DNA from 3 places in the Dyadobacter sp. CY351 genome. Region 3 is predicted to be linked to each of the others. Evidence: riboswitches for the same ligand, from Rfam matches in the RefSeq annotation. Region 3 holds a riboswitch; each other region holds the start of a gene.
What was found. Region 3 has a riboswitch for S-adenosylmethionine ahead of L0660_RS08910 (YceI family protein). Riboswitches for the same ligand answer to the same signal wherever they lie in the genome.
Positions count from the first base shown of each region.

Region 1: another riboswitch for S-adenosylmethionine. It lies ahead of metX (homoserine O-acetyltransferase); the one in region 3 lies ahead of L0660_RS08910 (YceI family protein).
Region 2: another riboswitch for S-adenosylmethionine. It lies ahead of L0660_RS24190 (cysteine desulfurase family protein); the one in region 3 lies ahead of L0660_RS08910 (YceI family protein).

Region 1 covers NZ_JAKFFU010000004.1:257,915-268,688, reverse strand. The annotation lists gene L0660_RS10305 (FdhF/YdeP family oxidoreductase) at 1-816, shown strand, start outside; gene L0660_RS10300 (glycerophosphodiester phosphodiesterase family protein) at 992-1,762, shown strand; gene metX (homoserine O-acetyltransferase) at 1,862-2,911, opposite strand; SAM riboswitch class I at 3,036-3,143, opposite strand; gene L0660_RS10290 (M20/M25/M40 family metallo-hydrolase) at 3,283-4,212, shown strand; gene treA (alpha,alpha-trehalase TreA) at 4,223-5,773, shown strand; gene L0660_RS10280 (PhzF family phenazine biosynthesis protein) at 5,900-6,691, shown strand; gene L0660_RS10275 (DMT family transporter) at 6,688-7,560, opposite strand; gene L0660_RS10270 (OmpA family protein) at 7,661-9,028, shown strand; gene pth (aminoacyl-tRNA hydrolase) at 9,635-10,195, opposite strand; gene pyrR (bifunctional pyr operon transcriptional regulator/uracil phosphoribosyltransferase PyrR) at 10,262-10,774, shown strand, end outside.
Region 2 covers NZ_JAKFFU010000015.1:97,176-107,949, reverse strand. The annotation lists gene L0660_RS24240 (NAD(P)/FAD-dependent oxidoreductase) at 1-273, shown strand, start outside; gene L0660_RS24235 (squalene/phytoene synthase family protein) at 277-1,113, shown strand; gene idi (isopentenyl-diphosphate Delta-isomerase) at 1,183-1,704, shown strand; gene L0660_RS24225 (sterol desaturase family protein) at 1,744-2,217, shown strand; gene L0660_RS24220 (lycopene cyclase domain-containing protein) at 2,214-2,939, shown strand; gene L0660_RS24215 (NAD(P)/FAD-dependent oxidoreductase) at 2,916-4,052, opposite strand; gene L0660_RS24210 (methyltransferase domain-containing protein) at 4,036-4,731, opposite strand; gene L0660_RS24205 (UbiA family prenyltransferase) at 4,724-6,682, opposite strand; gene L0660_RS24200 (EamA family transporter) at 6,817-7,764, shown strand; gene L0660_RS24195 (hypothetical protein) at 7,787-8,038, opposite strand; gene L0660_RS24190 (cysteine desulfurase family protein) at 8,082-9,257, opposite strand; SAM riboswitch class I at 9,426-9,519, opposite strand; gene L0660_RS24185 (sulfatase) at 9,619-10,774, opposite strand, start outside.
Region 3 covers NZ_JAKFFU010000003.1:835,081-845,854, forward strand. The annotation lists gene L0660_RS08900 (peroxiredoxin) at 1-1,233, opposite strand, end outside; gene L0660_RS08905 (hypothetical protein) at 1,525-2,835, shown strand; SAM riboswitch class I at 2,958-3,058, shown strand; gene L0660_RS08910 (YceI family protein) at 3,269-3,895, shown strand; gene L0660_RS08915 (TonB-dependent receptor) at 4,138-6,891, shown strand; gene L0660_RS08920 (DUF4397 domain-containing protein) at 6,917-7,711, shown strand; gene L0660_RS08925 (ATP-binding protein) at 8,979-10,774, shown strand, end outside.

The sequences.
Region 1 (10,774 bases), on a different contig from region 3:
ACAGTACACGTTTCGACCAAGCTGAACCGGAGCCATCTGGTAACGGGTGAACAAGCGCTGATCCTTCCCTGCCTGGGAAGAAGCGATATGGACATGCATAAGGATGAAAGCAGGTTTATTTCCTGTGAAAATTCAATGGGCGTAATTCAGCTTTCCAAGGGCGTTTTGCCGCCGGTTTCAGATCAGTTACTGAGCGAGCCGGTGATCATTTGCAGGCTGGCGAAAGCTGTTCTGGGCCGGAAAAGCCAGATTAACTGGGACATTTACGCCGAAGATTATGACGTAATCCGCGCTGACATTGAAAGGACAATTCCAGGCTTTGATAACTATAATGAGCGCGTCCGCGTGCCAGGCGGTTTTTATTTACCTAATTGCAACCGGGACGGGTATTTTGACACATTGTCTGAAAAAGCGCATTTCAACATCGGCAAGCTATTTGATCCCGAACTGAAAGAGGATGAGCTGATGATGATGACCATCCGCAGCCACGACCAGTTCAACACAACGATTTATGGCCTGAATGATCGTTATCGAGGCATTCACAACGAGCGGCGCGTGATTTTGATGAACGAAAATGACATCACAAAACGGGATTTAAAAAGCGGCGATCTGGTGGATTTGTATAACCATTATGACGGCATTGAGCGGGTTGCGTACAAGTTTGTCGTAGTCCCCTACCCGATTCCGGAAGGTTGCACAGCCACTTATTTTCCCGAAACGAACGTCCTCGTTCCTATTAACAGCGTGGCAGACAAAAGCAACACGCCGACTTCCAAACTGGTTATTCTCACAATTCGCAAGCATTTAAGCGCATGAGTCATTAAAACGGAGTTTAAAAAGATTCGACTTGGAGGATGATGCTTTTTGAAACTTAACATTGAGCTAACACCGCTGACCGAAACTAGCTTTAATTTTCGAATCTGCTTTGGACCATGGTTCAGGGTAAATTCAGGTTAATGTGTTCTTTTTATATAAGTCCAAATTTAAAAAAATGAAAAAATTGTTATCCATTGTTGCAGTTGGCTTGCTTAGTCTGACCGCTTTTGAAGGCATGTCTCAAAATAAAAACAAAGTTATAGCGCACCGTGGCGCGTGGAAAAATACCGGCGTAACCGAAAATTCTATTGGCGCATTGGAGCATGCCATCAAACTGGGCTGCTATGGTAGTGAATTTGATGTGCATATGTCGGCAGATTCGGTCATTTATGTGCTTCACGACCATTCGATTAAAGGAACGCATATTGAAAAAACCAATTCCCAGGAGCTTTCCCAGATCAAATTAGAGGATGGAACGGCATTACCAACATTGGAAGCTTACCTGAAAGCGGGCGCAAAACAGAAGAAAACACGCCTGATCCTGGAAATCAAAACTTCTTCGATGGGCAAAGAACGCTCGCTAGCACTGGCTACGAAATGTGTGGAAATGGTAAAAAAATTGAAAGTGGAAGGCATTACGGATTACATTGCCTTTGATTTTGATGTTTGTAAAAAAGTAAAAGAACTGGCTCCGAAAGCACACGTGGAATATCTGAACGGAGACAAAACGCCGGACGAAATTCAAGCCGCAGGACTGGATGGCATCGATTACAACCTGAATGTGTTGAAGAAAAAGCCAGAATACATTGCTGATATCAGAGATAAAAAACTGACAACCAATGTCTGGACGGTGAATGACGAAGAATCCATGAAATGGTTTCTTGAAAAAGGCGTCGATTACATTACTACAAACGAGCCGGAATTGCTTTTGAAAATAACAAAATAGCATGACTATAATGCAAAAAGCGCTGCCCGGAGAAACCTCTGAGCGGCGCTTTTTTATGTCTTAATGTTCACTGAGTCTTAATGCCAGATTTACAAATGTTCAGATCTTTGCAGTTTGCAATTTGCCATTCGTTTCCTGCCACGCCCTGATCACTTGGGTAAGCTGCTTATATTCAATAAGAAAGCCATCGTGGCCATATAACGAATCGATTTCCTGGAAAACAGCGTCCGGAATGTGCCTGGCCAGGAATTGCTGCTCGGATAATGGGAACAGCAGATCGGATTTTATGCCTAATACTAATGTTTTGGCCTTAACCAAGCCCAATGCGTGCACAATTCCGCCGCGGTTCCTGCCAACATTGTGCGAATCCATGATCTTGGAAAGCACCCAGTAAGAATAGGCATTGAACCGCTTCACAAACTTATCGCCCTGGTATTGCTGGTAGGACGATGCCCGGAAATCATCGATCTGATCCGGATTATCACGCGCCTGGGTAAAATTATAAGTGTCGTAATTTCTGTATGACAGCAATGCAATGGATCGCGCGGCCCGCATGCCCATGCTTCCGGCCTCGTCCGTGCCATCATTAAAAGTCGGGTCCGCCTCAATCGCCATCCGCTGCGACTCGTTAAAAGCAATGCCCCATGGCGAATGCAGTGCATTGGAGGCGATCAGGATCAGTTCTTCAAAAAGATCGGGCACTTCCACCGCCCATTCGAGCGCTTGCTGGCCACCTAGGGAACCGCCAATACAAAGCTTTATCTTCTTGATTTCCAGTTCCTGCCGCAGCAGATCCATAGCGCCAACCACATCACGAACTGTGATAGTCGGAAATGATCTGTAAAAAGGTTTATGCGTCCGGGGATTAATGCTCAGCGGACCCGTAGAGCCATAAGCCGAACCCAGGACATTCACGCAAACGATGAAATATTTGGCTGGGTCAAAAAACTTATCGTCCCCTACCAGGCCATCCCACCATTCGGCCGCGTTGGAGCTGCCCGTTAATGCATGACAGATCCAGACAATGTTGTTGTTTTCAGCATTCTGCGTTCCATAAGTGGTGTATGACAGTTCGAAGCCTGGCAATTCACCGCCCATTTCCAGCGCGTAGGCGTAAGGATATTTAAATGTTTTTTGTTCCGCTTGCATAAGTGCCAGAGCACAGGTTTTAATTCAAAAATTTAACAGACTGTCCCGTGGAATGCACAGGGCAGATGCGAGAATAAAGCCATCCGGCTTACGGAAATTTCTAACTGTAAGTTCACGCGAATTGAGTTTATATCTCCTAATAACTTAGGTGGGAATTAGCACCTTTCTCCATTGTGGTAGCAGGTTGCCAGAGGTTCATTGAGCCCATTCTCTCGCCTCTTCTTTATAAATCAATCGCACACAAGGTGAAGCAACTGACTTGATCCTGCAATATTAAGCGCAGATGCCTGAAAATGCAAACAAAAGCACAAATTCTATTTTGCAGGGCATCCAGGGAGGTTTATCTTTGCCCATCCATGATACTGCGTTCGATGAAAAATTACTTGTTCTTCTTTTGTTTTGTTTGCCAAAGTGCCTTTGCCCAACTGCCCGCTCCCGACCAACTTTCCAAACACGTTTACAAGCTTGCATCCGACAAAATGCAGGGCCGCGGAACCGGAAGCAAGGAAAACCAAAAAGCGGCCGGATATGTAGCTGCTCAATTCAAAAAATACAAGCTGCAACCGAAGGGGACCAACGGATTTTACCAACCATTTACGGCCAAAGTGCGGCGCGTGGTTGTTACCGACAGTCTGCGCGAGACGAATAATGTCATCGGCTTTCTGGATAATGGAGCTGCAAATACCATTGTCATTGGCGCTCATTTTGATCACCTGGGGCTGGGCAGACAAGGAAGCTCGAAAGCAGAAAAGCCGGAAGGGCAAATTCACAACGGGGCCGATGATAATGCTTCGGGCGTGGCAGGCTTGCTGGAACTTGCGCGATATTTTTCCAAAAATGATGTCAAAGAACCCTATAACTTTCTCTTTATAGCATTTGGTGCCGAAGAGCTGGGGCTGCTGGGATCGCGTCATTTTGTTAACAATCCTACATTACCATTGGAAAAAATCAATTTCATGACTAATATGGACATGATTGGCCGGTATGATGCCAGCCGCGGCGTTGGGATCGGCGGTTACGGGACCAGTGATGCCTGGCCGGATATATTTAAAGATGTGAAAAGCGATACCAAGTTTTTTACGGACAAGGCCGGAAGCGGCGGCTCGGATCATGGGTCTTTTTATGCCAAAAAAATTCCGGTGCTTTTCTTTCACACAGGCGGCCACGACGACTATCACAAGCCTACGGACGATCCGGAAAAAATCGATTATAATGCAGCTGCCGGCATTCTGCGCATTCATATACAACTCATTGAGAATGCGATGAAACTGCCTAAGCTGACATTTACCACTGTTATATAACCACTCACATTTGTACGGATTCATAGCACCCGCTTTCACGTATGGTTCACCGCATGTTTCACCAGAGGACTTGTATGGGACGCTGTTTCGTGATATCCAGCACAGCCATATTTTTGAAGATTCCAAAACTTTCGCCGACGCGATTCCGCTGGAAGACCCGGTTCTGATCATTGAAAGATATCACCAGGAACAGGACCGGCCCGGATTCGACTTGCAAGCTTTTATCAGTCAGAACTTTCGAATGCCTGCACATATCAAGTCTACTTTTGAGGCCGATAAGAGCTCGTCAACGTCGGAAAACATTGGCAGATTATGGGAGGTGCTCACGCGCCAGCCCGAAAACCAGGAACGTGGCGGTTCCCTGATCCCGCTTCCCTTTCCTTATGTGGTGCCGGGGGGGCGTTTTCGCGAGATTTATTATTGGGACAGCTATTTTACGATGCTTGGTCTGAAAGAATCCGGACGAACGGATCTGATCGAGAGTATGGTCAATAATTTTGCCTATCTCATTGATAGTTTCGGATACATTCCCACAGCCAACCGCACTTATTATCTCACGAGGTCCCAGCCACCGTTCTTTTCCCTTATGGTCCGGCTATACAGTGACATTGCCGGAAATGAAATCCTGAAACGCTATTTGCCTCAACTGCAAAAAGAATATGATTACTGGATGCAGAACGACGGCCCGTCGCACGAGCCATTTACCGCACACCGGCGCCTGGTAAAGCTTCCCAATGGCGCTCTACTGAACCGTTACTGGGATGACAAGGCCACGCCACGCCCGGAGTCCTACCGCGAAGACGTGGAACTGGGCAATGAGGCGCGGGAACGGTTTGGAACGGCTCCGGAGGCAACTTTCAGGCATATCAGAGCTGCCGCCGAGTCGGGATGGGATTTTAGCAGCCGGTGGTTTGCAGACGAAAACGACTTTGCGAGCATTCATACCACAGACATTATCCCCGTTGACCTGAATTGCCTCATGCACCACCTGGAAAAAGCGCTGGCGGAAGCATACCTGTTGCATAACAACACTAAAATGCACCTGCAATATGAAGAAAAGGCACGTTTGAGGGCAGCAGCCATACAGACCTATTTCTGGGACAGCTCGCGGAATTTTTTCATGGATTATGATTTCAAGAAGCAGGATTTCACGAAAGCTGTCACATTAGCAGGCACATTTCCTTTGTATTTCAAACTGGCCACCAAGTCGCAATCACATTATATGCGTGGTTATATCCGGCTCAACTTTATGCGCTCCGGCGGACTGTTGACCACCACGATCAAGTCGGGCCAGCAATGGGATGCGCCTAATGGCTGGGCGCCGCTGCAATGGATCACTTACAAAGGCTTGCGCAATTATAACTTCCACCGGACCGCGGACGAGCTGTGCGCGGAATGGCTCACGCTGGTCGATAAGGAGTTTAAGCATTCGGGCAAATTACTCGAAAAATACAATGTTTCAGACACCAATCTGATCGCCGGTGGAGGTGAGTATGAAGTTCAGGAAGGATTTGGCTGGACCAATGGCGTTTATCTCCGTATGAAAAACCATAAGAGCTAGTTACATATAAACCAGTGTCGAATTTATTATCTGATTCGAATAATAATATTGAAAATTTCCAGAGACAACTTCTTCTAATCGAGAATATTTTTAATACCTTGGTATTGTTAACCCCATTTTTTGAACATGAAACTATCCATATATCAGATCGATGCGTTTACTGATAAACTCTTTTGTGGAAACCCTGCTGCGATTGTCCCTCTGAATGAGTGGCTTCCGGATGAAACAATGCTCAACATCGCTGCTGAAAACAACCTGGCAGAAACTGCATTCTACGTTCCTAATGAAAATGGCTTTCATATCCGCTGGTTTACGCCTTCAGTTGAGGTTGATCTTTGCGGCCACGCAACATTGGCTGCTGCATATGTGATTTTTAATATTCAAGGTTACGAAGGCAAATCGATCCGTTTTGAGTCGCGCAGCGGCGAACTACAAGTGGATTGCAAAGAAGATTGGCTTACATTAAATTTTCCCGTTGACCTGTATCACATCGCCGTGCCGCCGCCTGCATTAGTGGAAGGCCTTTTGGACACGACTATGTTGGAAGTTTATAAAGGAAAAACAGACTATATGGTGGTTTTGGACTCCGAAGAGGTGCTTAAAAACCTGGATTTCGACATTATAGTATTATCAACCATTCCGGCACGCGGCATTATCGTTACGGCTGCCGGTGAGGACGTCGACTTCGTTTCACGCTTTTTCGCACCGCAATCCGGCATAGATGAAGACCCCGTAACCGGTTCTGCACATACAACATTAATCCCTTACTGGGCAGAAAAACTCGGCAAAACAACATTGACCGCCAAACAACTTTCAAAGCGCGGCGGATACCTTAAATGCGAGCTGGACGGCGACCGCGTACACATCGGCGGCCAGGCGAGGCTGTATTTGAAGGGAGAGATATTGATTGATGATTAACTCATCAGCTTCCGCCTCTGCCCCGCATATAATCCACCGATTACAAGCACAGTTCCGACTATTGTATAAATCGTTACCGGCTCGTCCATGAGCCACCAGGCGAAGAAGAAGCCGAAAAGCGGGCATAAAAAGAGCCATAGGGAGGCTTTCACTGTGTCAATTCTGAGTAAGTAAAACCAGCAGATCAGTCCGATGATGGAAACGGCCAGGCTTAGCCAGAGTACCGGAAACCAGAATGTTCCGTCCCAGACAGTGGTTGAGAAATCACTGAAAAGCAATGTTACGGGAAGCAAAAAGACACCCCCCAGGAAAACCTGCCACCCATTGATCAGCAAATTGGGCAGCTCCCACTGAACCGTAGCATAGTAAACGCTGGCTGCGGAAACCGCTATCATGCTGATCAGCAGCAATGTTATCCCTCCTATTGTCGTATAGCTATCTGCCAGTAACGGGTAAGTTGCCACGCCAACCCCTGCCATTCCCAGAATAATCCCTAACCATTCTTCCGTCCGCGGATGCCTTTTGAGCCACCAGGCGGATAACAGCACAATGATCAGCGGGTTAACAGAAACGGCCAGACTGCCGATTCCGGCAGCAGTAAATTTCATGGCGTACACGTAGAGGCCGAGATAAAGCGTTGTATTAAGGAAACCGAATAGCGCAAGCTGCTTCCATTCCTTTTTGTTAGGCATCCGGTAAGACGGATCTTTGCTGAGCAAATAGGAAAAAGATAACAGTAAGATACCAGCAATAAAGAAGCGAACGTTTGCCAATATTAACGGAGCAGCTGACCGGACTCCAAATTTGGTAGCCACAGATGCAGACGACCACAGAATGGAAAAGAGAATGCCAATACCAATGTTTTTCACGCTTTCAAAGAATTATGCTCCAAAAATACACGATGCGTTTCGGGTTCACCCTGCACTTTTTATATTTTTGGGCATGATTGATAAAATAAATGCGAAGTGCATGCTGGTAATTCTTCTTACCGGACTCTATTTCCCTTCTTTTTCGCAAAGTCATTGGACCTACGACTTCAACAATGGCCTTACTCCTATTGAAAATGCCGGCCCGTCCTTAAAAGTGCTCGGGCAGCCTGGAAAATATGTCAAAGAGAAAATTCCGGGTTCTGATGATTTGAGCAGGACCATTTATCAATTCGAGAAAAACAGTGGTTTGCAGTTCAATAATGCGGAGGCCAAAGGTTTTTTGAGCAAATCTTTTACGGTTGAGGTCTATTTTAAAATGGATGAGCTCGACAGCTGGAAAAGGGTTCTCGATTTTAAAAACAGGAAAAGCGACTACGGCAGTTATATATACGATGGCAAGCTCAATTTCTACGATTTTGCGATCGGAGAAAAAGCACCTGTACGGGCAAACCAGTATGTACATTATGTGTACTCACGCGATTTCGAGACCAAGATCATTAAAATGTACATCAATGGTCAATCGAAATTGGAGTTCAAAGATCCGGGAACGGAGGGAATGCTGGATAATGACCAGGTTCTTAATTTCTTCCAGGATGACCTCATCGCTAATCACGAATCCAGTGCCGGCTCCATTGTCCTTATCCGCGTGTACGACCGTGTAATGACGCCCGTTTTTGTAAGAAGAAGTTACCAGACGATCAGCAGGGCGCCCAAAGCAGCGGTGGCCGAAAAAGAGGAAGAAAAGCAACCTGAAGAAAAACCCGCCGTTAAAGAACCTGCAAAAAGAAACACTAATTTGGCGGTTGTAACGGGTCGTGTTTACGATGGAAAGAACTTGAAACCCGTGAATGATGCTGATGTAACGGTCCGCAAATCCAACTCGGATTCGTTGGTGGCATCGACCAAAACGGTTAATGGGATCTATAACTTTGAACTACGGCCTTACGAAACATATCGCATTTCGGCCCAGGCAGAAGGCTTTCAATCCAAAAGTGTATCAGTGAAAGTTTCAAACAGGTTTGAAGAGGTGAAGTCGCTGATCAGCCTTTCGGAATCGACTTACGATACACCGTTATCCACATTATATTTTACGCAAAGCACGGATGTGCTGGAAGATGATGCACTGCGAGGCCTTGATTCGCTTGTTTCTTATTTTCAGAAGCGGGATAATTTAAGGATTGTGCTGAAAGGCCATACGGACAACACCGGCGATTTTGCTAAGAACTTAGAATTGTCGAACATGCGCGTGGCGACTGTTAAAAGTTATCTGCTGGGAAAAGGAATTGACGAAAACCGGATTTCAGGCTCAGGTTATGGTTCGGCGCAGCCAAGCCGCATGAACCAGACAGAAGCATTAAAGAGATCAAACCGCAGGGTGGAAATTTGGGCAGAGCCTATAAAAAGATAAAGCCATCTCACTGAGACGGCTTTATACTGACTATTCCTAAACCCTTAACCTTTTCTTATCTTTTATATCTTTTGCGACTGACTTCGGCGTTTTTTACCGAAAAAATATATCAATGCAAGCGTATCTAAATCTCTTTTTTATATAAAGTAACAATGTTTTGAATAATACTCCAATTTCCTCACTAACTAATTACGGAAACATTTGGCCTATATACGAAGCAAACTAACTTTCAGATTTGCCGGCAAACATTGCTTTTTTACCTCTATTCGCCCTTCTTTTAACTTTTGCCCTATTAACTTGTAACTGAGCGACTAACAGAACTGCGATAATAAATGCAAAGGTAAAAACATTAATTTTATTTCCTTGGATTTATTCAATTTTTATTTCGGCGAACCGTGATACAAATATCTGGATTAGTTTCGAAATTACAAACTTCCTTAAATCGTACCAACAGAATTATATTTGGAATTAACCTTCGTTTTCAAGGGGTATTTTATTATTAAATCTTGCAAATTAAATTTTAACCTTATTAATAATTTGAGAAATAACCAAATTACAGAATATATACAAATCTTGAAATATTTATATATTCTTTATTTAGTACAATCATTGGTTATAATTATTCATTGTCGACTGTATTCCCAAAGTACAAAACGAAAGAACCATATCGCCAGCGTTATCTAAAAATATGGGCAGCTCGGTCATTTCTTCATTGGAAAAAGGTTTTAGCACATAATCTACTTGCCTTCCTCTCGGAAAATTATTTCCTATTCCAAACCGCAAACGGGGATAATTTGTCGACGCCAGCAGCTCCTCAATATTTTTTAGTCCATTATGCCCGCCATGGCTTCCCTTTGGCTTGATCCGCAACGTTCCGAATGGTAGTTGCAGTTCGTCGAGAATGACCAGCAGGTTTTCTTCCTGCACTTTAAACTGATCCATATAATAGCGGATCGCTTTTCCGCTAAGGTTCATGAATGTCGTAGGCTTGATAAAATATATTTGTCTGCCTTTGTGCTTCCACTCCGCCACGAATGCGAGTTTTTCGAAAGAAAATTTAAAATCATGCTGCGCCGCCAGCCTGTCCAGCACCATAAATCCGACATTATGCCTGGTGAATGCGTACTCCGGACCTATATTTCCCAACCCGGCAATCAGATATTTCATTTGTTAAAAGTTTTTGATTTCATCTTCGAGCACTTAATTTAGGCTAAAATTCAGGGAATTTACATTATGCCCCAAAAACGATTAATACTAAGCAGCCCGCTGCTGGAAATCATGACCAGCCGGTTGTGCCAGGAACTGATTGAGAATCACCAGGATTTTGCGAACTCCGTGGTGATGGGACTGCAACCGCGGGGAATACATTTTGCCGAACGCATTATTGCCGAACTGAGAGAACGCACGGGAAAGGACATTCCAATGGGGCACCTGGATGCAACTTTCTATCGCGACGATTTTCGGAGACGCGAATCTCCGCTCCTACCCAATAAAACCAATGTTCCTTTTTTGATCGAAGGAAAAAGAGTGATCCTCATCGACGACGTGCTTTCAACCGGCCGCATGGTTCGGGCGGCGCTTGACGCTATGACGGCCTTTGGACGCCCCAAGACTGTTGAGCTAATGGTCCTGATTGACCGCCGCTACAACAGGGAGATCCCTATTGACCCGGATTATGTCGGCATGCAGGTAAGCACCGTGGAAAGTCAGCGCGTGCAGGTGGAATGGAAAGAACAAGGCTTTGAG
Region 2 (10,774 bases), on a different contig from region 3:
TTTGCAGGCGAGGACATCAGATCACACGTGGTTTACAAGAAGAGTTATTCTGTCTCAGATTTCATCAGTGATTACAATGCTTATAAAGGAAACGCATACGGACTTGCTAACACGCTGATGCAGACGGCCATATTCAAACCAAAACTTAAAAGCAGCAAGGTTAAGAACCTTTTTTATGCTGGTCAGCTGACTGTTCCCGGGCCTGGCGTTCCTCCTTCGATCATCTCGGGCCGCATTGCGGCTACTGAACTTCAAAAATACCTAAACAAGTAAGTCATGAAAAGCTTATACGACAACCTTTCCGCGACATGCAGCAAAACAACCACACAACTATATAGCACGTCGTTTTCGCTGGGCATTTATTTCCTAAAACCGGCTTTGCGGGCACCCATTTACGGCATTTACGGCTTTGTCAGGCTTGCAGATGAAATTGTGGATAGTTTTCATGACTACAACAAGGAGTTCATGATGAACAAAATCCGTCAGGATACGGTGGAAGCGCTCCGCGACGGGATTAGTATTAACCCGATCCTGAACAGTTTCCAGCACGTTGTAAATACTTATAACATTGAATGGGAGCTGATTGACACGTTTTTGAGGAGCATGGAAATGGATCTGATGAAGACGGAGTACACTTCGGATTCATATAATGAATACATTCTCGGTTCTGCGGAAGTGGTTGGTTTAATGTGCCTTAGGGTTTTCACAGAAGGTAATCAGCAGCAATTTGATGAGCTTAAACCGTTCGCTATGAAACTGGGATCCGCGTTCCAGAAAGTAAATTTCCTGCGCGACCTGAAAGCGGATTACGTGGATCTTGGCCGGACTTATTTTCCCGGCGTAAATTTTGATCATTTTTCAAGCAAAGAGAAGGAAAAGATCCAGCAGGAGATTGAGGAGGAATTCGAGCAGGCGCTGATCGGCATCAAGCGGCTCCCGAGCGGTGCACGAAGGGGCGTTTATCTGGCTTATTATTATTACAAAAAACTTTTCCTGCGCATTAAGGAAACGCCGCCTGAAAAAGTAATGAACGCACGGATCAGGATTCCGGATCATGACAAGGTAGGACTCATGTTTCGTTCGCTGGTAAGGCATCAGTTCGACCTTTTATGACGTTTTTTTGTTAGTTAAACAAAGGAGCTGAACATTGGACTGTTAGCCACGAACCTAAAACCCGATTTTATGACTGATCAAGTTGTGCTGGTGAATGAAGATGATATGGAAATTGGCTTGATGCCAAAGTTAGAGGCGCATCAAAAAGGCGTTCTGCATCGTGCATTCTCAGTTTTTATTTTTAATTCAAATGGTGAAATGCTTTTGCAGCAAAGGGCTTTCGGAAAATATCATTCGGAAGGGCTTTGGTCCAATACTTGTTGCAGCCACCCGCTCCCGGCAGAATCCGCGCATCACGGAGCAGTAAGGAGGCTTTCTGAGGAGATGGGCATTTCGGCCGATTTGCAGTTTCTTTTCACCTTCCAATATCGCGTTAAACTCGAAAACGGGCTGACAGAAAACGAACTCGACCACGTCTTCTGGGGCATTTCAGACGACGAGCCGAACATCAATTTGAGTGAGGCGAATGATTTTAAATACATGAAAATGGCTGATATTAAGGCAGATATGAACCAGAATCCGGAGGCTTACACCGAGTGGTTCAAGATTTGTTTCGCCGAAGTTGCCGACAAAATAAAACCAAAACAATAGCTGACGGCCACTGCCGGAAGCTGACAGCTTGAATTTACAATGAGTCCCTGGATAGTAAATACATTGATCGTACTGGCCGCGTTTATTGGCATGGAATGTGTGGCGTGGATTGCTCATAAATATCTGATGCACGGCGCCTTATGGTTTTTGCACCACGATCATCACCAGCGTGATGACGGCGATTTTTTTGAAAAAAATGACTACTTCTTTGCCATCTTCGCCACGCCAGGCATACTCTGCCTCTTATTTGGTGTAAATCAAGGGTTTAATCATTTTTTCTGGATCGGGCTGGGCATTACCATCTACGGTTTCACCTATTTTTTGGTACATGACATTTTCATTCACCAGCGCTTTAAAATGTTCCGTAACACGGATTCGGTGTATCTGAAAGCCATCCGCCGCGCGCACAAAATGCACCATAAGCACCTTGGAAAGCATCAGGGCGAATGTTTTGGGATGCTCTGGGTGCCGCTAAAATATTTCCGGGAAGCAAAAAACACGGCGTCCAAATGAATTTTCTATATCTGCTCGTCGATCTTGGCGCAATTGCTGTTCCGTTGCTGTTTTCTTTTCATCCCAAAATTCAGCTGTATAAAAGATGGCATTTGCTCTGGCCGGCGATTATTCTGTCATTAATTCCTTTTGTGATATGGGACAGCTATTTTACAAAAATCGCCGTGTGGGGATTTACACCGAAATATCTCGTCGGCACTTACCTGTTTGGGCTTCCTATTGAAGAAATCCTGTTTTTTATCTGCATTCCTTACGCATGCCTTTTCACTTATTACTGCTTCCGGATCTATTTCGGGACTGATTATAAGCTTAAAAACGAGAATTTGATTACGGCCATCTTCTTGTGTTTCACATTGGCTATGGGCGTGACCTTTTATGATCGCTACTATACATCCTGGACAGCGGTTGGGCTGGTGGCGTTTCTATTATTTTTGAGATTTATTGTCAAGCCGCGATGGCTGAGCCTGTTCTATTTCTCGCACATGTTCCTGCTGATCCCTTTCTTTATCGTAAACGGGATTCTAACAGGATCGGGACTGGACGAGCCGGTTGTTTGGTATAATAATGCAGAGAATATGGGTATCCGGATATTTACGATCCCATTTGAGGACGTCTTTTATGGCATGTTAATGTTGCTTCTGAACACATTCTTATTCGAATATCTCCTTTCCAAATATCCCGTTCCCGAGAAAGAAAACTTAGAAACGGTCTCCGTGGGTTAAGGACACAAGCTTGTTCAAGACGCCCGGGAAATTATTTAAGGCTCTCAGGGCCAGATCGGTTGTAGTTCTTTTCCCAAACAATCCCTGCAAATAATAACCGGCTGTAATTCTGCGTCCAAATGCGTGGTCCCATGCTTTTTTGTAGTTAGCCGAGACGCTGTCAATACTTTGCTTTTTCTCAAAATACCGGATCAGCTCGGTGGCCAGGATTTTGGAAGCGCGCATGCCCATGCTCATGCCGTTGCCGCAGAGCGGCGTGATAGAACCCGCCGCGTCACCCAGGAGGAAAACACCGTCAGTTTGTGTTTGTTTCCTGGAAAAATGGATGTTGCTGATTACTAACGGATTTTTATTAACAAATGCAGCATTTTTAAAATATGCTTTGAGAAAAGAATTTTTGTGCAGAACATTTGCCTCCATTTCCTGAATGTCTTTTCCATTTTCCTGCAAATTCCGGGACGTGGTCAGATAGCAAAGGCAATGCCAGTCCTTATCCACTTTTGAAACTCCGCAATAGCCGTCCTTAAAATTGTGCAGCTCAATGCGGTCAGGTGCCAGATCCGTTTTAATGTGATATTTCACACCGATAAAATTATCGCTTTCATTCCCTGTGTCCATTAAGTTGCGCGCCAGGAACTGCGGGGTATATTTTCCATAACTGCCGCACAGCACGCCAACATTGAAATCCCCAGCCGAAGATTTGATTACAAAACCTTCATTACCAACCCTTTCCAGTCCATTCACTTTGCAATGTTCCACGACAGCGACGCCTTTTGCGGCTGCAATGCTTGCAAGTGCGTGGTCAAGGCTGAATCTGCTGATCCCGAAACCGCCCATTTGCAAGGAATGTTCAAGCATAAAGCCCTTTTCGGAGCTGATTCTGAGCTTGTTAATGATGGGTAAATTGAGTTCATCCAAATTCAAACCCAGGCTTTTAATAAAATCCCAGCTTTCCATGGAAATGTACTCGCCGCAAACCTTATGAAATGGATATTGATTTTTTTCGAACAAAACCACCGAAATACCCCTGTCCGCAAGCTGTATAGCCAGGCAAAGGCCTGCCAATCCGCCGCCGATAATGCCGCAATCGTACGTTTTAGCTTGCGTTTCCATAAACAATCACTTCATGTCGGAATGCCCATTTGTTGCGAACGGTGTATTTAATTGCTCCGGCTTTGTTCAGGATCGCGAACCATTCTGCTCTCTTAAACCCCCGCAAAACTGACAGCGGTGCATCGTTTTTGACCAAGTAAGATTTAGAAAACAATTGCGTCAGCCATTTAATGGAGTAGTAAGCCAGAGGATTTCTTTCCAGATCATTAATAACCAAAACCGCCTTGCTACTCAATGCAAACCGGACAAGCTCAATGAGTTGATCTTCTGTTAAATGATGGCAAAAAAGACATGCGTGAATAATGTCAACCTGTTTCAAATGGCTGAAAATGTGCCTGTAATCGTCACAAATCAATTTGACCGGCGCTGTTTTTAGGTTTTCCTCTGCATAGGCAATGCAAACAGGCTTAATGTCGACGCCATATAAATCCAGCGAATAGCGCTCATTTTTGTTCCAATTGTCAATGCGCTTTAATGTGTCGCCGCCGCCGCATCCGATATCAACGAGAATATGCAATTTTCCTGGCTTAATGACCTTTTTTAGCGCGTTAAAGGAAATGTTATATCCGCCCAGCCAATGATTAATGAAGTCAAGTTCCCTTAAATTCTGGAACAAGTCGGCCGATGGGATATCCTCCTGATCAAGCAGCTCCTTATCCTGGCTGCGGTGTTTAAACATAACGCAGCTGCATCGTTTCAATGCTTAGTCCTGGGCCGAATGCCGCTGCAAAGATTCTGTTGCCTATATTTTCCGGCTTAGCCGTTTCAAGGACTTGCTTCAATACAAACAAGACCGTAGGAGACGACATATTTCCGAAATTTCTGAGCACATCATAAGTGGCTGCCAGACAGCCCTTATCCAGCTCCAAAGCAGCAACAAAATCATCCACAATGCGCTTTCCACCCGGATGAACAGCCCAATGTTTAAATGCGTCCGGCGCAAGACCGATCTTTTCCAGCATCGGCTTTATATTTTTCCGGATCAGGTCAGGCACGTAGGAAGTCAGGTTCATAATAAAGCCTGTTTCCGATAACTGCCAGGCCATATCGGCATACCCATTGTGCAGGATCAAAGAATTGAATGCATCTATCTCAACGTGATGCGCATAATCCGATCCCGCTTCCGCAGTAACCAAAACCGCCGCTGCGCCGTCTCCGAAAATCAGGTTGGACAGCAGGTAATCATCATTATATCGCTTCTGGAAATGTATCGTGCAAAGCTCGGTGCAGACGATGAGCACTTTCGCGCGCGGCTGGCTTCTGCAAATGGCGTCGGCATTTTTGAGCGCAATAATCGCGGCATTGCATCCCATAAAATTTACGCTGCTGCGCTGTATGGCAGGATTCAGGTCCAGTTCCCGCATCAATTCCACGTCCAGTCCGGGCGCAAACAGGCCCGTACAAGTGACTGTTATCAAGTGCGTTAACCGGCCTTTCATCTCAGCAAATCCATCTATTTTCTTGATAGCACTTATGGAAAGTTTCGTGGCATGCTGCTGATAAAGCTGCATACGCTGGGTCAATGTCGGTTCCGGGAGTAATGTGGCAGTCTTGTTAAAAAACTGGTAATCTTCCGGTGCTTTATCAAAATCGGCAATCACAGAATAGCGGTTCGCTATGCCTGTTTTCCCCGCTACTATCTTGATTTTTCTCTTATTGGTAATGTCTTCTGTCGAATTCATGTAAAATGAAGTCAACGTTTCCTGCGAGTAACAATGTTCGGGAACGGCTGTCTCAATAGCAGATATATAACTCAAAGGGATTCTGTTAATTACAATTAAAATAATGAAACAACTGTTCATGCAGATGGCTGCTATCCAGTTCATCCGCATGGTATTCCTGAAATTCGCCTCACTCCTATCCTTCAAAACCAGGTAAAACCAATAGCCGAAATAGAGGACGATCGGCAGGAAGAACACCTGGATAATATAAAAAACCATTCCAAGGCCCTTCGATGTAAAGTACAAATAATAAAATACATTGCACAGCAGAAACATCGCCGCCGTAAACAGAAATGTACCCCGGTAACCGAGCTTATAGCTTAATGTAACGACCCCATCTTTCAGGTCCTGCTGGTGCTGATAAACCTGGGTAAGCGGATACGCGCCGGCAATCTGGAAAGAACAGGCTAAAAGCACATAAATATGCTCTCTGCTCAGCATCAGCGCACTTTCTGAAACACCCGCAATGGACATATAGTAGGTAAATGCACCCTGGAAAATCACAACAGTCAAAAACCCGATAACCGGATATCTTTTCAGCCGGATCTGCCGGGAACTATATGCCCGCGACGCTGCAATGTAAAGCACCAGGCAAAAAGCGAACAATGTATTTACGAAAAGGAACGCTAAAACGATCGCGGTAAAATCCAGAAACATGGTGAGGTAAAAGAGTGCGGCCGTAGGCATAGGAGGCTTTTCGAGCCCGCCAACGCTCTCTTCGTCCTTATCCACATAACTGTTGTAACCATTACTAGCCGGGTAAATCAGCAGATGAATGATCAAAAAAGCGAAGAGTGCATGATGATGGACAACCGTATCTGCCTGACTGTAAGCAAACAGAAACAACGGCATCAGGAAAAAAGAAAAAGGAATCCGCAGAAGTTTAATTGTATTGCCATCAATGCCCATGGCCCAATTTAAGAAAAAAATTTTTGAACATTTGAGGCTGTCACAGATACAATATACTTTCTGCCAGGAACACCATTGTGCCGGAATCGGTTAAAGAGGAATAACAATTAGTCATACCAGAAAAATAAAAGATCATGCAAGCACAAAGTAAAGCACCTTCCACCCTTATGGTGGTATTGGCTTTTGCCACCGTTTACATCGTATGGGGATCGACTTACTTCTTCATTCAGCGGGCGCTGGAAGGTTTTCCGCCGTTTTTCCTGGGCGCTTTCCGCTTCATTATTGCCGGGCTTATTATGCTGGCGTGGAGTGTTGCACAAGGTGAAAACGTGTTCTCGCTCAAAGCGATCAAACCTGCGATCATTACCGGACTTTTGTTGCTTTTTATCGGCAATGGCATTGTGATATGGGTTGAGCAGTTTCTTCCCAGCGCAATGGTCGCCATTATGATTTCCTCATCTCCACTCTGGTTTATCGTCCTGGATAAACCGAAATGGTCTGAAAATCTTAGCAACAAATCGACGATTGTAGGTCTGTTGATCGGTTTTGCCGGGGTAGTGCTGTTATTCAGTGAAAAAATAATGATTTCAATGTCGTCCATGAACAGTTCGCGCGATCTGTTCGCGATGGCGCTCGTCGTTTTTGGCTCCATGGCCTGGGCTGGTGGTTCTTTGTTTTCTAAATACAAATCAGGCACCGACTCGGCAAGTGTCAATTCAACCTGGCAAATGCTGGCAGCCGGATTTGCTTTCCTCCCAGGCAGCATTATTTCGGGCGAACTGGCGACCCTGAATCTTGCATCCATTCCGATGGAAGCCTGGCTATCAACGTTATATCTGATTATTTTTGGGTCGATTGCCGGTTTTGGAGCATACGTCTGGCTGCTGAAAGTACAGCCGGCAACCAAGGTTAGCACTTACGCCTATGTAAATCCCGTCGTAGCAGTCCTTTTGGGGATATTTTTCGCAAACGAATCTATTTCTGTCCTGCAAATAGTCGGGCTGGTCATTATTCTCGGCAGCGTGTTGCTGATCAACCTGCATAAATATCGCAAGCCAAAACAAGTCGTATCCGCTTATTGATCTCTTGGAGGAGTGTGAGCAGTTAACACAAGGAAGCTTCTGTGATCTGCTCCACCTCCGAAATGTCCCTGTTTCTTTTGATCAAATTAAGGATACGCTCAAAATCAATAAGTTGTGAAGCTTCGAAGGCAATGACGCCTACGAAAACTCTTCCCTTGCTGATAAAGTTAAGGTGTTTGATCCTTGCACCATTAAACGATTCAACAATCGATGTGATCTTATGGAGACTTACAGCACTTCTGTAAATGATTTTGAGAAAGAAAATTTTGCTCATTTTAGTACTTTTTATCGTGGCTAATAATTGAAGAACCAACGGCTCAATGCGTTAATTCCAGACGGAAACGTGCCTGGCCGCGTGAAGCAGGATCGGCATTATAAATGTTTACAACGGCCTGCACAATGTGATCAATCTCATCGAATGTGTTGAATTTGCTAAACGAAAAACGGACATTTTCTTTATCCTTCTGACAAGGAAGCGCGCTGATCACGTGCGAGCTGCCCTGACTGGAACAAGCGCTGCCGCCAGAAACCGCAATGCCCAGATTATCAAGACTTTTAACCAAACTTCCCGCAGCCAAACATGGGAATGAAACGTTCAGGATGTTTACCAGGCTGTTTTCAAGAGAGTGACTTTCGCCATTATAACAAATGCCGTACACACCACTGATCGCCACTTTGGAGACCATATATTGCTTCAACTTGCTGACTACGGAATGGTTGCTGTCCAGGTCGCGGTATGCCACCTCGAGCGCTTTGGCCAGCCCTACAATGCCAGTCACATTCTCGGTTCCTCCACGCTGTCCTTTTTCCTGGCCCCCGCCAAAGATTTGGGCATGAATGCGGTGTTTTTTATTGATATAGATAAATCCGGCACCTTTCGGTCCATGGAATTTGTGGGCGGAACCCACCAGAAAATCGATAGGCGTCTGGGTCAGATCGATCCACTGCTTTCCGATTGTCTGGGTGGTGTCCGTAAAAAAAATGGAATCATAACGTTGAGCAAGTTTACTTATCGCGTGGATATCCGTCAGGTTTCCAATTTCATTATTGCCGTGCATCAGGCAGATCAATGTCTGTGGATTGGCTCTTAAAAGGTTTTCAAGGTGGTAAAGATCAACATTACCACGCTCATCCAACTGCACAAAACTCGTTTCGATATCACCCGATTTTTCGTGCTGGAGAATGGTTTGCAAAACGGCCTTATGTTCAATCTTACTGGTCACGACATGGCTAATGTCATATTTCGCAATCGCACCGGATATGGCGAGGTTGATGGCCTCGGTGGCTCCGGACGTAAAATATATTTCTTCCGCAGAAGCATTTAAAACCTTCGCAACCAGCTTCCGCGAATCTTCTATCGCATCTTTCACCTTCCGTCCTGCCCAGTGAGTGGACGACGGGTTGCCGAAGCTGGCGGCAAAAAATGGAAGGATCGCTTCAATCACTTCCGGATCCAGTGCAGTTGTGGCGGCGTTATCACAATAAATTTCCATGTTGATCTAAGTGTTAAATGTTATCAGTTTATTGATTCCAAATGCCGCACCTTGCCTGGATAATCGTAACAATTCCGCCAAAAACGAAACCGTAACGAACATACACGGACAAGCCTCTGGCTTTCCTTAACTCGATTGTACTCTGTTACTCCGGTGGTTGGATTCTCAGATTTATCATTAGAATTAGGTTGGGGCACCTTAAAAAGTCATAGGTTGCCAGAAGATCATAGAGCCTAACCTCTCCCTTCCTTCTTTATAAATCTACTAATTCGATAGACAAAGATGTAATAAAGATTTTAAAGATCCAAAAAGAGCGAAAAATTTCTTTGAGAAAATTCTTGATGCGCAGATTACCCGCCGTTTATTTGGTTTCCGGATAGCCTTTTTGGAGGAGCATGGCTAGTTCATTGACCGTGATAATGTAGGTGCTTTCTTTGGCGAGGTTTGTGAATTCGTTGGGGTCTTTTTGGTGGTCGTATAATTCCACGCCGGCTTTTCCTCCATCCCATTCCGTGTAACGGAAGCGCTCCGTTCTTACGCTGCGACCAGTAATTTTATTCCGCCGAACTTGGGTGTAAGCAGCTTTATCCCAAATGCCGTCCGGGTTTTTGAGTAATGATGTCAGACTTTTGCCGCCGAGTTTTTGGGTAGGCATCAGTCCGCAAAGCTCAGCCAATGTTGGGTAAATGTCCAGTAATTCCACCGTCCTGCCCGATGCCTTTCCTGCGGTTCCGCCAGGCACTGAGATGATTAATGGAACGTGCGCAGCATTTTCGAAAAGGCTTTGCTTCATCCACTGGCCGTGCTGGCCTACATTATAACCGTGATCGCTCCACAAAACGATGATCGTTTTATTGGTCAGTTTCAACCGGTCCAGTTCGTCCAGCACCCTTCCTACTTGCGCATCCATGAATGAAATTGACGCATAATAGGCCCGCAACGCCTCTTTTCTTTGCGCTACTGAAAGGCCTAAATGTGCCGGTTTGGTGGAAATTGCTGCTTCCGGAACGTCGTCAAGGTCATTTTGAATTTCTTTCGGAAGCGGGATTGATGCCAGTGGATATTGGTCAAAATATTTTTTTGGCGCTACGTAAGGGGAGTGCGGGCGATAAAAACCAACTGCCAGGAAAAATGGCCCGGCCTTCTTTTCCTTCAATAATTTGATAGCCTCGCTGGCGACCATTCCGTCTGTCTGCTCTTCATCCGCTCCCTCGCTTGCATGCCAGGCAAGTGCGCTGCCCAAGCCTTGGTCCGGCGTAAGATTTTTGACTAGTGATTCTTCGGTTTTGTCACGCCCTTTTGGATTGACTTTGCGATCCCAGGAAATAGGATCGTCCAGGCCGTCTGTCCCGATCTGGCCCGGAACGCCATAATGATAGATTTTCCCGACCCGGGCGCTGTAATATTCATTGTTCTTAAATAGCTGCGGCAATGTCACCACGTTGGGAAGATTCTTACGGAAGTGTGTTTGCAGTTCGTAGACCTTGGTAACATCAGGCCGCTGGCCAGTTAGCAGC
Region 3 (10,774 bases):
CTTGTTCCATTTGGCAACATAATCCTCGAAATATTTTCCGGTAACCGTGCCGGTGTAGCCCGTGTGGATCTGCTTTACCTCGCCATCACGACCGATGATGATCGTGGTTGGAAATGCCATCATGCGGTTCAGTGCAGGCAGTTTTTCGGAAGCGACCTTCTTGTCTGCAATACCGCCGAAGAGAATGTCGTATTCAATTCCGTACTTCTTCTTCAATGTGCCCAGCGTGTATTTGGCGTAGGCCAGATCGTCTTTTTGTTCAAAACCAATCGCAATCGCTTCTACCCCACGCTTTTTGTTTTCTTTAAACCAGGGTGAAAGGAAAGCTGTCTGATCTGTGCAGTTCGGGCACCAGGTGCCGATGATTTCGACGATCACCACTTTACCTTTGTATTTGTCATCGCTGAGCGAAACTTGCTTTCCGTCCAGGTCAGGCAAGGTGAAATCCAGTTTGGTATATCCTTCTTTCAAATAGGTCAGTTTGTATGGGTCTGGCAATGCTGCCTGTTCGTTCTTGGCACCTTCAAACTTGGTATTGTCGTAAATACCCGAGCTGATTACACCCGTGATGGAGCCATCTTCATTAATTTTTCCTTTATAAACCCTTGGGTTAGGACCAGAAAAATGGGAAAGCACAAATTCATCGCCTTGCACAACGCCTTCCAGCTCGCGGCTGTCCCCTACTGTTGACATTACCACGCCGGTCAGTTTGTTTCCTTCTTGTTTGAGAAGCGCTACATTATCAGGCATTTTGGCTTTGCTGAAAACCTGCAAATCCCATTTGCCGCTCAAATTGTGTTTGGTAGGCTGCTCTTTGCCTTTTTCTACAAAGCGATAATCCTTGCCATGCTCGGCTGAAAATGGCAACGAATTCCCCCGGAAGCCAGGAACCAGACTGCGGTATTCACCTGTAATCTTTCCGTCTGATTCCACCTTTGCGACCAATGCTGCATCATAAGTGTTCATTTTTACAAAAATCGAATCCGCGCCGATTTTTGTCACATGGAAATCGTCCCTCCGTGAGCCGTTCAGCAGCGTCAGGATCGGATCCTTTGCGTTTTTAGCATTGTACTCGAAATTGAATGGAATGTGTGTTTCGCTAATTACAAACTCCCCGCGCCAGATGCCCTGCTTGGGCGATTTAGCATCAGGCTTGTCTGCTGTTGCTACAAAACTGCTTAAAAGCGTGGCACCTGCCAAAGCCACAACCTTGATCTTGTCGTTGATTTTCATACAACTTGTGTTGTTAAAATGGATAATAGTTAACATATATTCTTGCCAGACAAGCTGAAAGAATCCTCACTGAACCGGAAACATTTGCAGGATTTTTTCCGGTATAATTGTTAACCTATCAAAGGTGGTTTTTAAAAGGTCGTCGTTAGACTTGTACAAATGTAGATTACATCTCTATTAAATTTGTAGACTTAATAGAATAATTCGATTTCATACCACCAAACGGATTGCACAGCAAAAGTCTGCCTTCTACTTTTGTCAGCGTCAATTCATTCACATTTCATTTTTACAATGTCATTACCGAAAGCACCTTCGGCATTTTCCAGCTGGAAAACGCACGAAAAAATTGCGTTACGCGCCGCGCTGATCTACGCCATTATCAGCACAATTCCCTTTACGCCCGAATTTTACCGGCAAGATTTCGACGCAGGTTTTAATGTTAATTCCTACAAATTCCGGTGGCTGGATGCCATCTCGCAAAACAAGCCCTGGTTTTTCGAAAGCCAGGAAGGAAAGAACTATACAGGATGGTTTATCACAGTTGCTATCTGCCTATTGGCAGGATGGGCCTGGAAAAGGCTTGACAGGAAGCGCATTGACTATGAGAAACTGTATTACTGGTTTTACACCGCGGCGCGCTACGGCATTGCGCTGAGAATGTCCTGGTTTGCTTGGGCGAAAGTGTTTCCGGTGCAAATGCCGTTTCCGACAATCAGTCAGCTGAACACCAACCTGGGCGATTTCACGCCGGGTAAGTTATATTGGCTGACCACCGGCGTATCGCCGTTTTTTGAAGTTTTTGCGGGATTTTTCGAGTTGGCGGCGACACTATTTATCCTTTTCCGGCGGACTACCACGTTGGGGGCGCTGATGATGGTTGCGATACTGGTGCCGATCTGGTTCGTTAACATTGGTTACGACGCGGGCGTCGAGCTTGCCAGCTTGCACATTCTCACGCTTTCGCTGATGCTTTTGGCTCGGGATGGCAAACGGTTTTATGAGATTTTGATTGAGCACAAAGCTGTTGCACTGACGTATGTGCCAAAGATCACCTTTACCCAAAATTGGAAGAATAGCGCCCTTCTTGCGTTCAAATATGCATTCATTTTCATGTTCATCATCCATCGCGGTTACAGTTACGGGACCTTGTATGCGAGTGGCAAGACCTTCAAACTTCCTCTGGACGACGGACTTGCCGGATTTAGCGGGTTCTATCATGTGGCTGATTTTAAGCTGAATGGTAACACGATCCCGGATGCGATTGGTGACACCACGCGCTGGCAGAATGTCGTATTCGAAAAGTTTAATTCCATCAGCATTAAAATAGACAAGCCTTTCAAGCTCAATACCAAAAATTCGATACGAACAACGGAATATTATGGCAACATCGGCCGGTACTATTACGGATATTCCGCCGACACTGTCAACAAAGTTTTCACCTTGCGAAACCGCGCCGACACGCTTAGCAAACTCTTTTTGGGGTATGAAAGGCCTGATCCCAATAAAATTATTTTGTCAGGACTAAATGAAAGAAATGATTCGATTTATGTCGTTTTGAAGAAGATAGATAAGAAATATCCTTTGGAAGAGAAGCGAAAATAGCACTCACAACACCTGTACGCTAGTGGCAAGATCCCCGAATAATTCTATTAATTTTTGACAATCGGTAAAAGATGACTTTAACTTTGCATCGTCTTACGATTACTACCTGCAAAGTAAAAGTGGATTTATAAAGAAAGAGGGAGAGACAGGCTCGGCGAACTCTTAGCAACTTTCCAGGGTGGAATCAGTGCTAACCTGCCTAACATTTTAGGAGCTATAAATTTACAAATCATGTCTAGAAAAAGCATCCAAATCCGTCCGGTTCCCTGCGCAACAAAATGTTGTCCTGAGGACAAATGGAGAAGCTAATCAGCTTAAACTGAGTAATCCAGTCTACCGAACATTAAAACGCCTATTCGCGTTCGATGGCATTATTTTATCGCATTTAGTCTACAAAACCAATAGACTTAATATTTTAACCATTCAATTTATTATGAAAAAGACCATTTTATCCGCATTATCTCTCGCTACACTTGGCTTGGCATCTTTCACAAATACTGTAAAAGAAAATCCGTACACAGTAGACACACAGAAAAGCAAGCTGGTATGGAATGCCAAAAAAGTAACCGGCGAGCATTCGGGCCTGGTTCCCATCAAGAGCGGCACGTTACTGGTAGACGCTGGAAAATTAAAGGGCGGCAACTTTGAAATCGATCTGAAAGATCTCACAGTAACTGACCTGAAAGACCCTGAATACAACAAAAAACTGACCACACACCTGAAAGGCGAGGACTTTTTTGCTGTCGAAAAACATCCAACCGGCAAGCTAAATATCACCTCGGTAACGCCCTCCGGTGCAAATAAATACAATGTGAAAGGTAAGCTGACTATCAAAGGCATTACCGAGGATGTTGCATTTCCAGCAGAGGTGACTACAACAGGGAAAAACCTGACGGCTAATGCAAAAATAGCCATTGACCGCACCAAATACGGCATCAAGTATAATTCAAAAACCTTCTTTTCCGCGATTGGCGACAAAGCAATTGACGATACTTTCAACTTGGACGTCTCGCTGATTGCAACAGAATCTGCTTCTACAACCAAGGCTAGCGTGAAGTGATATTGCCTCTTGTTGTACTATAACATTGCTTCTGATTTGGCGACGGAGGGATGATGGGTTTACTTGTCAAGTCAGCATGTGCAGGAATTCGGACAGGAACTGCAGGCTCCCCAGCCCGAAGAAATGGACATCGCTGCGATTCCGTCGTCACCAAATCAGAAAATCAACGTGACGTATAAACTTGTACGTTATCACGCGGCTATGCCGGCTATCGTCAGATGAAGCCATAAACACCTCATTGAATGAAAAGATATATTCTACTATTATTTGTATTTGCCGCCTTTAAATCTTTCGCCCAGCAGCGCATACTGAACGGAAAAGTAACAGATGCCGTGAGCGGCGAAGCATTACCAGGCGTAAATGTTTCGGTAAAAGGCACCCGGCAAGGAACGCTGACTGATGCAGATGGGAAATATGCGTTGAACCTGATCAAAGGGGAAACGCTCGTATTTTCTTTTGTAGGTTTTTCCGCCCAGGAAGTCAAGATCTCAACTGATAATCAATATGATATCAGTCTGCAACCTAGTTCGCAGCAGTTGGGCGAAGTGCAAGTGGTAGGTTCCAGAAATGCGAACCGTACCAAGCTGGATTCTCCGGTTCCGGTCGATGTGATCGATTTGAAACCGCTTTTGGAATCGGCGCCTCAGGTGAGCATTACGCAGCTTCTTCAATATGTTTCGCCTTCATTTCACTCGGTAAATGGCAGCAATGCGGGGGATGCCGGTTCGGCGCTGAACCTTTCACAATTAAGGGGTTTGGGCGTGGATCAAGTGCTGGTTTTGGTGAATGGAAAACGGCGGCACAAAAGTTCAAACATCAACTGGGGAGGGCTTGGAAACGGTGCCACAGGTTATGATCTGAATTCGATTCCGACCGCCGCCATCCAGCGTGTTGAGATCCTTCGGGACGGGGCAGCTGCTCAGTATGGTTCGGACGCAATTGCAGGCGTTATCAACATTGTTTTGAACAAAACCACTGAACAACTGACACTTAGCTCAACGGCCAGCACCCGGCGAAGAGGAGACGGAACGACCACCCGCACGAATGCAAACTATGGATTTGCACTGGGCAAAACAGGCGGTTACCTGAATGCAACCGCGGAATTCGCCACGCAGGCCATTGCGCTTTTACCTGGAAATGATGATGCCGGCTTATACTTGGGCCCTATTTACGGCGGCGGTGCCAACACCCGGAATTACGACGCGATATACACCAAAGAAATCGACGAGGAAATCCTAAAAAACAGAGGAATAGACAGGCACTTTTTTGACCGTCGAGGCGGCGGTTCCAACAAGGCCAAAGATGCATTGCTATTCTTTAATGCGGCTGTGCCTTTGCGACAAAATGCGGAAGTATATGCATTTGGCGGCATTAGTCACCGCAATTCCCAATTCACCGCCGTGTTCCGACTGCCGGGCTGGACTGAGCGGAACAATGCATTCCTCTACCCTGATGGATTTTTACCGGCCATGGAAAACATCATCACAGATAAGTCCCTGGCGGTGGGTGTGAAAGGCAAGATCCAGAATTGGGACGTGGACATTTCGAATGTTTATGGCAAAAACGACTTTGGGAATGTGATTACCAATTCGTTGAATGCCAGCCTCGGCCTAAAAACGCCCAGGACGTTTGATGCGGGCAGCTATAATGCAAGCCAGAATACGGGCAGCATCGACATCAGCCGTTATTTTGACCGAGCCTTAAAAGGAATCAATGTTGCCTTTGGCGCGCAATATCGCGTGGAAACTTACCAGATCGTTGCTGGTGAGTCCGCTTCTTATTCAAAAGCAGATTTGCGAACGGTTTATGGACTTGATACAACAGGAACAGGCATTGTTTATAACACCAATGAGGGTCAAATCGGTCTGAATGGTCTCTCGCCGGGTTCGCAGATCCACGCTGGTTTCCGGCCTGAAAATGCTGTGAATGTAAACCGTTCCGTGCTGGCAGGTTACGCGGATCTCGAGGCAAATATTACGACAAACTGGCTTGTTTCAGGGGCGCTGCGCCTGGAAAGCTTCTCCGGGCTGGGCAATGTAACAACCTATAAAATTGCTTCGAAATACAAGATTGCGGACTGGCTGGGCATTCGCGGCTCGCATAATACAGGCTTCCGCGCTCCGGATCTTGCTCAATATTATTATACTGAAACCTCAACCAGTTTTCAGCAGGGCCGCGCGATCGATCAGGTGACAGCCTCTAACCAAAGCGCCGCTACCCGAGCGCTCGGCATTCCTACTTTAACGCCTGAAAAGTCAAAGGGATACACATTGGGGATCACTTCTCAGCCGCTGAAAAACGTTGAATTTACGGCAGATGCTTATTGGGTGGATGTCAATAACCGGGTCGGAAACACGGGAAATTTTTCGGCGACCGACGTCAATTTGCCGCTCGAAGTACGCAGCCTTTTTGTGCAAACGGGCACGACCCAGGCTAAGTTTTTCTATAACTCGTTTAGCACTAGAACAAAGGGATTGGAACTCACGGGAAGTTACCGCACGCCGTTCCGAAGCGGAGGACTGACGTTTTTGCTGGGGGCCAATTTTGTAAAGAATGAGGTTGTCAGCGTGAATACGCCGAAAGGTTTGGAAGCGTATCGATACATTATTTTCAACGATGGAGAAAAAGCGCGGGTCACGTCCCACATTCCCGGAACGAAAGTGAATTTACAGGGAAGTTACAAGGTTGGCAAACTGACTTATATGGTGCGCGGCATTTACTTCGGCTCAGTTACAACGGCATCGGCATTGAATGCAACATTTCCCAAACCTGACTATTTCTTCCAAAAGCTCAACCCGATCTGGGTCGTGGACGCCTCTGTGGCTTACTCCTTTACAAAATCCATCCAGGCAGTCATTGGTGTAAATAACGCCTTCAATGAGCTGGGCGATTATTCGGACCCAAAACTTTCAGCATTGAACAACCCATCCATTGTTGGCCTGCAAAACGGAAGCGCTGGCATTCAGCCATTTATCCGGATCACAGCTCGACTTTAACACCCAAATTCATCTCTTCGAACTTATGATATCCACATTGTCTTTTTCAAAACGCCTGCTGCTGCTCTTCGCCGCAACAGCAACATTAGCTAGCTGCAAGGACACCAGTTATCTGGACATCGACGCGGCCAATCGCCCGCCGCTGAGCGCCTACATTAGTTTTGTTAATGCAAGGCCCGTCAACTCTGCCCTCAGTTTCTGGACATTTACCGATAAGATCACCCCGACGCCCGTGGCCGTCAACAAGGCTTCTGACTATTATCCCACCGTTTTCGGCAATGTTCAGATCAATTTTACCGAAGGCACCAACACGAGCTATAAAGCCTCGTACCAATTCGGTAACAGCGCCACATTCACTGCAACCGGCAGGCCCAACGGCCCGATCGCCACATTTTATCACACGGTAATCGCAGCCCGCACAGAAAATAACAAGTCGGATTCGCTGATCCTGTTCTACGACGACCTGAAAGCGCCGGAGGCGGGCAAGGCCAAGCTGCGGTTCGTAAATCTGTCGCCGGGCGCGGGCACATTGAATGTGTTGAGTAACGGAAAAGCCTTATTTAGCAACGTTGCTTATGGCCGTGCTGCCAACTCTGCCTTGTCGGGAGAAGCATTCAGTGCCTGGTCGCTGGGGCCATTTCAAAATGTCAACCCAGGTCCTCACGCGCTGACATTATCAAACGCTGCCAACGGCACTACGCTCGGCGCAGTGGGTAATTTCAATCTGGAAGCCGGGAAAATTTATACGGTATTTACAAGCGGGCTCCGGCAGGGCAGTCCAGACCTGGCTTTTAATATTTTGGAGCATCCGGTGAAGTAGCTGATTGAGAGCTCCCTGCTAAACCTATTTTGTTTGTAACGGAGATTTAATTAGCTGTTTCAGACCTCATATCTTCTACTAACTTTCTGGCAACGAAGGTATCGTAGATAATTTTTAATTTTGGTCAGTTCCTTGAAAAAGCTTGTCGCCGGCTTATCTCCATAGATCGGTGAACTGACCATTCTGTCCACTGAAAATAAACTCACTATCTGCCCTACAGCGCCATTTGAGAGATATTCAATGTATTTCGTTGCTACTTCACTTTTTGTCATGATTCATTTTAGGGGTTAAGTATATAGCAAAAGTAGGATACGCTGGGAAACATTAAAATCCAAAGGAGCGATTCTGATGTTTTGGAGCAATTTGCGGCTACCGGGCACGAGGAATTGCGTGCTTACTGGCTACAGGAGTGGCAAGAAATTGATCCCGCGGTCGAACCCATTACATTTGATACGAAGCCGGACGGCCGGATCGCGATTCAAGTCCGTCAGACCATAAAGGATTTGGACGGTCAAGTTTTAAGCGATACGCTCTTATTTCATGTCTATACTTTTGGAAGAGGAAAGGGGCGGGCGATGGCAATTGAGCATTAGGGTAAGACCAGCTTATCTCCTTGTGTTTCATGGCAAGTTTTCCACTCATCACCAGAACTACGCTGTGGAAGAAAATGCGGATTTGGCCACGGTTTTTTGCTTTGGCACGGCGACGCATTATTTACTCAACAATTCGGGTCAAAACCAGTGGAGTCGTTGGGACTTATGATTGCCATCTGGTAAGACAGCGTGGAAGCCGGAAAGTAAATGCCACGACTTGCATTTTAATTACCACGACCGAAATCCGTATTTGCCTATTTGGCACGTGAGCGTCTATTGGAATCATAAAACAACAAGATTTGTAAATTATAAGAATCTCAAGGCGAGCTTGAAATGTGTTTTTGATCAACGCATTCCCGGTCAGCAGATGTTGGCTCGGACGCATTTTAATTTGCTAATGTTGATAGACGCCCGGAGAGCAATCAAACTAGAATTGCATATCCTGACTTTGACCACCCTACAATTAATGCAGATTTCGTGTTGAAATAGTGGCGGCAATTGACTAGAATTGTAGGATTACGCAAACCTGCTACAATGACGAAACGAAGCACAACGGTTAGCAGATCTTGTTGCTACGAAACTTATAGTAAGTGTTATATGAAGGATATAAAACGCCATTGAATATTACATTTGAAGGATTACCAACATTGTAACCCTCAACTTAAACTAAACAAATGGCAAAAATAATTGACATAGGAGTCGAGAAAGATCACATTGAATCATTGACGAGAGCAAATGGAATAAATGCGCTTGCAGAACTTTTATGGAATTCGTTAGACGCAGATGCTAGTGAAGTCAAAATAGAATATGTTCCAACCGAACTAGGTAACTATGAATATATTAAGGTGCTTGATAACGGACATGGCTTGACCTACGAAAAAGCACAAGATGTTTTTTCTAGACTTGGTGGATCTGAGAAGAAAAATAAGACGCAAAGCCCAAGTGGAAGGCAATTTCACGGTAAGGAGGGGAAAGGCCGATATAAAGGTCTAGCATTAGGGGATCTAGTGAAATTTACTAGTGTCTATCAAAATAATGGAGCATATTCCGAGTTTACGATAACTCTTGACAGGAATCAACTGTCAAGAACCGAGATAAGTGATGTAAGACAATTGAAAAAAGGTGAAGGTAAGGCAGGATTTGCAGTTGAAATAGGTAACGTAAACTTTAAAAACGCAGATTATGCTTTAAAATCAGAGAACAGAAAAGAACTAGAAGAAAGATTCGCATCCTATTGGACAAGCTATCCAAAATTCAAGATTTTCTTTAATGATATTGAATTACAATTTGCTTCTCTTATTAAAAACACAGAGCAGACTGAGGTAATGGTTCACCTTGGTGATCTTTCTTACAAATTCATTATTAAGATTTTAGAATGGAATTTCGAAAATAAGAAGAAGACATATCTCTGTAATGCACAAGGAATACCCTTTTTAGAGACCAACTTGGGCGTCCGGTCAAGCATACCAATCTCAGTTTTCATTCAATCCGTCTATATCGAAAAACTGCATCGAGAAAATGCATTAGATCTATATGAGGCTAATGAAATATTATTTGGAATCCTCAAAGAATCCAAAGACTTTGCCAGAGACTATGTTAGGCGTAGACTTCATGAATATTCTAAGGAGTTTATTAACGATTTAAAAAAGAAGGGAATTTATCCTTACAAAGAACCCGCTGAAAATATTATTGAAGTTTCCAAAAGGCAGGTTTTTGACATCGTCGCACTTCAAATCAACGAATATCTTCCCTCGTTCAATGAACAAGACGACAAAAACAAGAAGCTTACATTGAAATTAATCAGTGAATCACTTGAAAATGACTCTAAAAATTTAAGGAGAATACTCAGTGAGGTTATAGAATTACCAAAAGAGCAGCGAGAAGATTTGGCTGAGTTACTTGAAAGCACCTCACTTTCTAGTATAATTGATGCGATGACTGAAATAAAAAATCGTTTACACTTCCTAAACGGTTTAGAACAGATAATTTATGATAAAGATTTAAATAAGAACATTCTTGAAAGAAGGCATTTGCATAAAATTGTAATCAACGAGACTTGGATTTTCGGTGATGAATACACATATGGTGTTGATGATCTAACTCTCAAAAATGTACTAAAATCATACCTCAAAGATTGTTTAAAAAGAGAAGACTTCGAAAGTGTTGTAAATGCAGAAGATAATTCTGAATTAGAGACCATTCCTGATGTCTGTCTTTGGCAGCAGTTCAGCTTAGGTACAGCCGGAAAAGAAAATTTGGTGATTGAATTAAAGAGACCGAGTTTGGATGCTGGTTTTGACGAAAAGACACAGATAGAATCTTACGCCACCAAAGTAGCAAATGACAAAAGGTTTCCAAAAAGCAAAACCAGGTGGAAGTTTATTTTAATAACAAAAGATTTCAAAAGTGAAATTGTACCATTGTTAACGCAGAAGAATCGAAAATATGGTCACATTCATGAAGGCGAGAA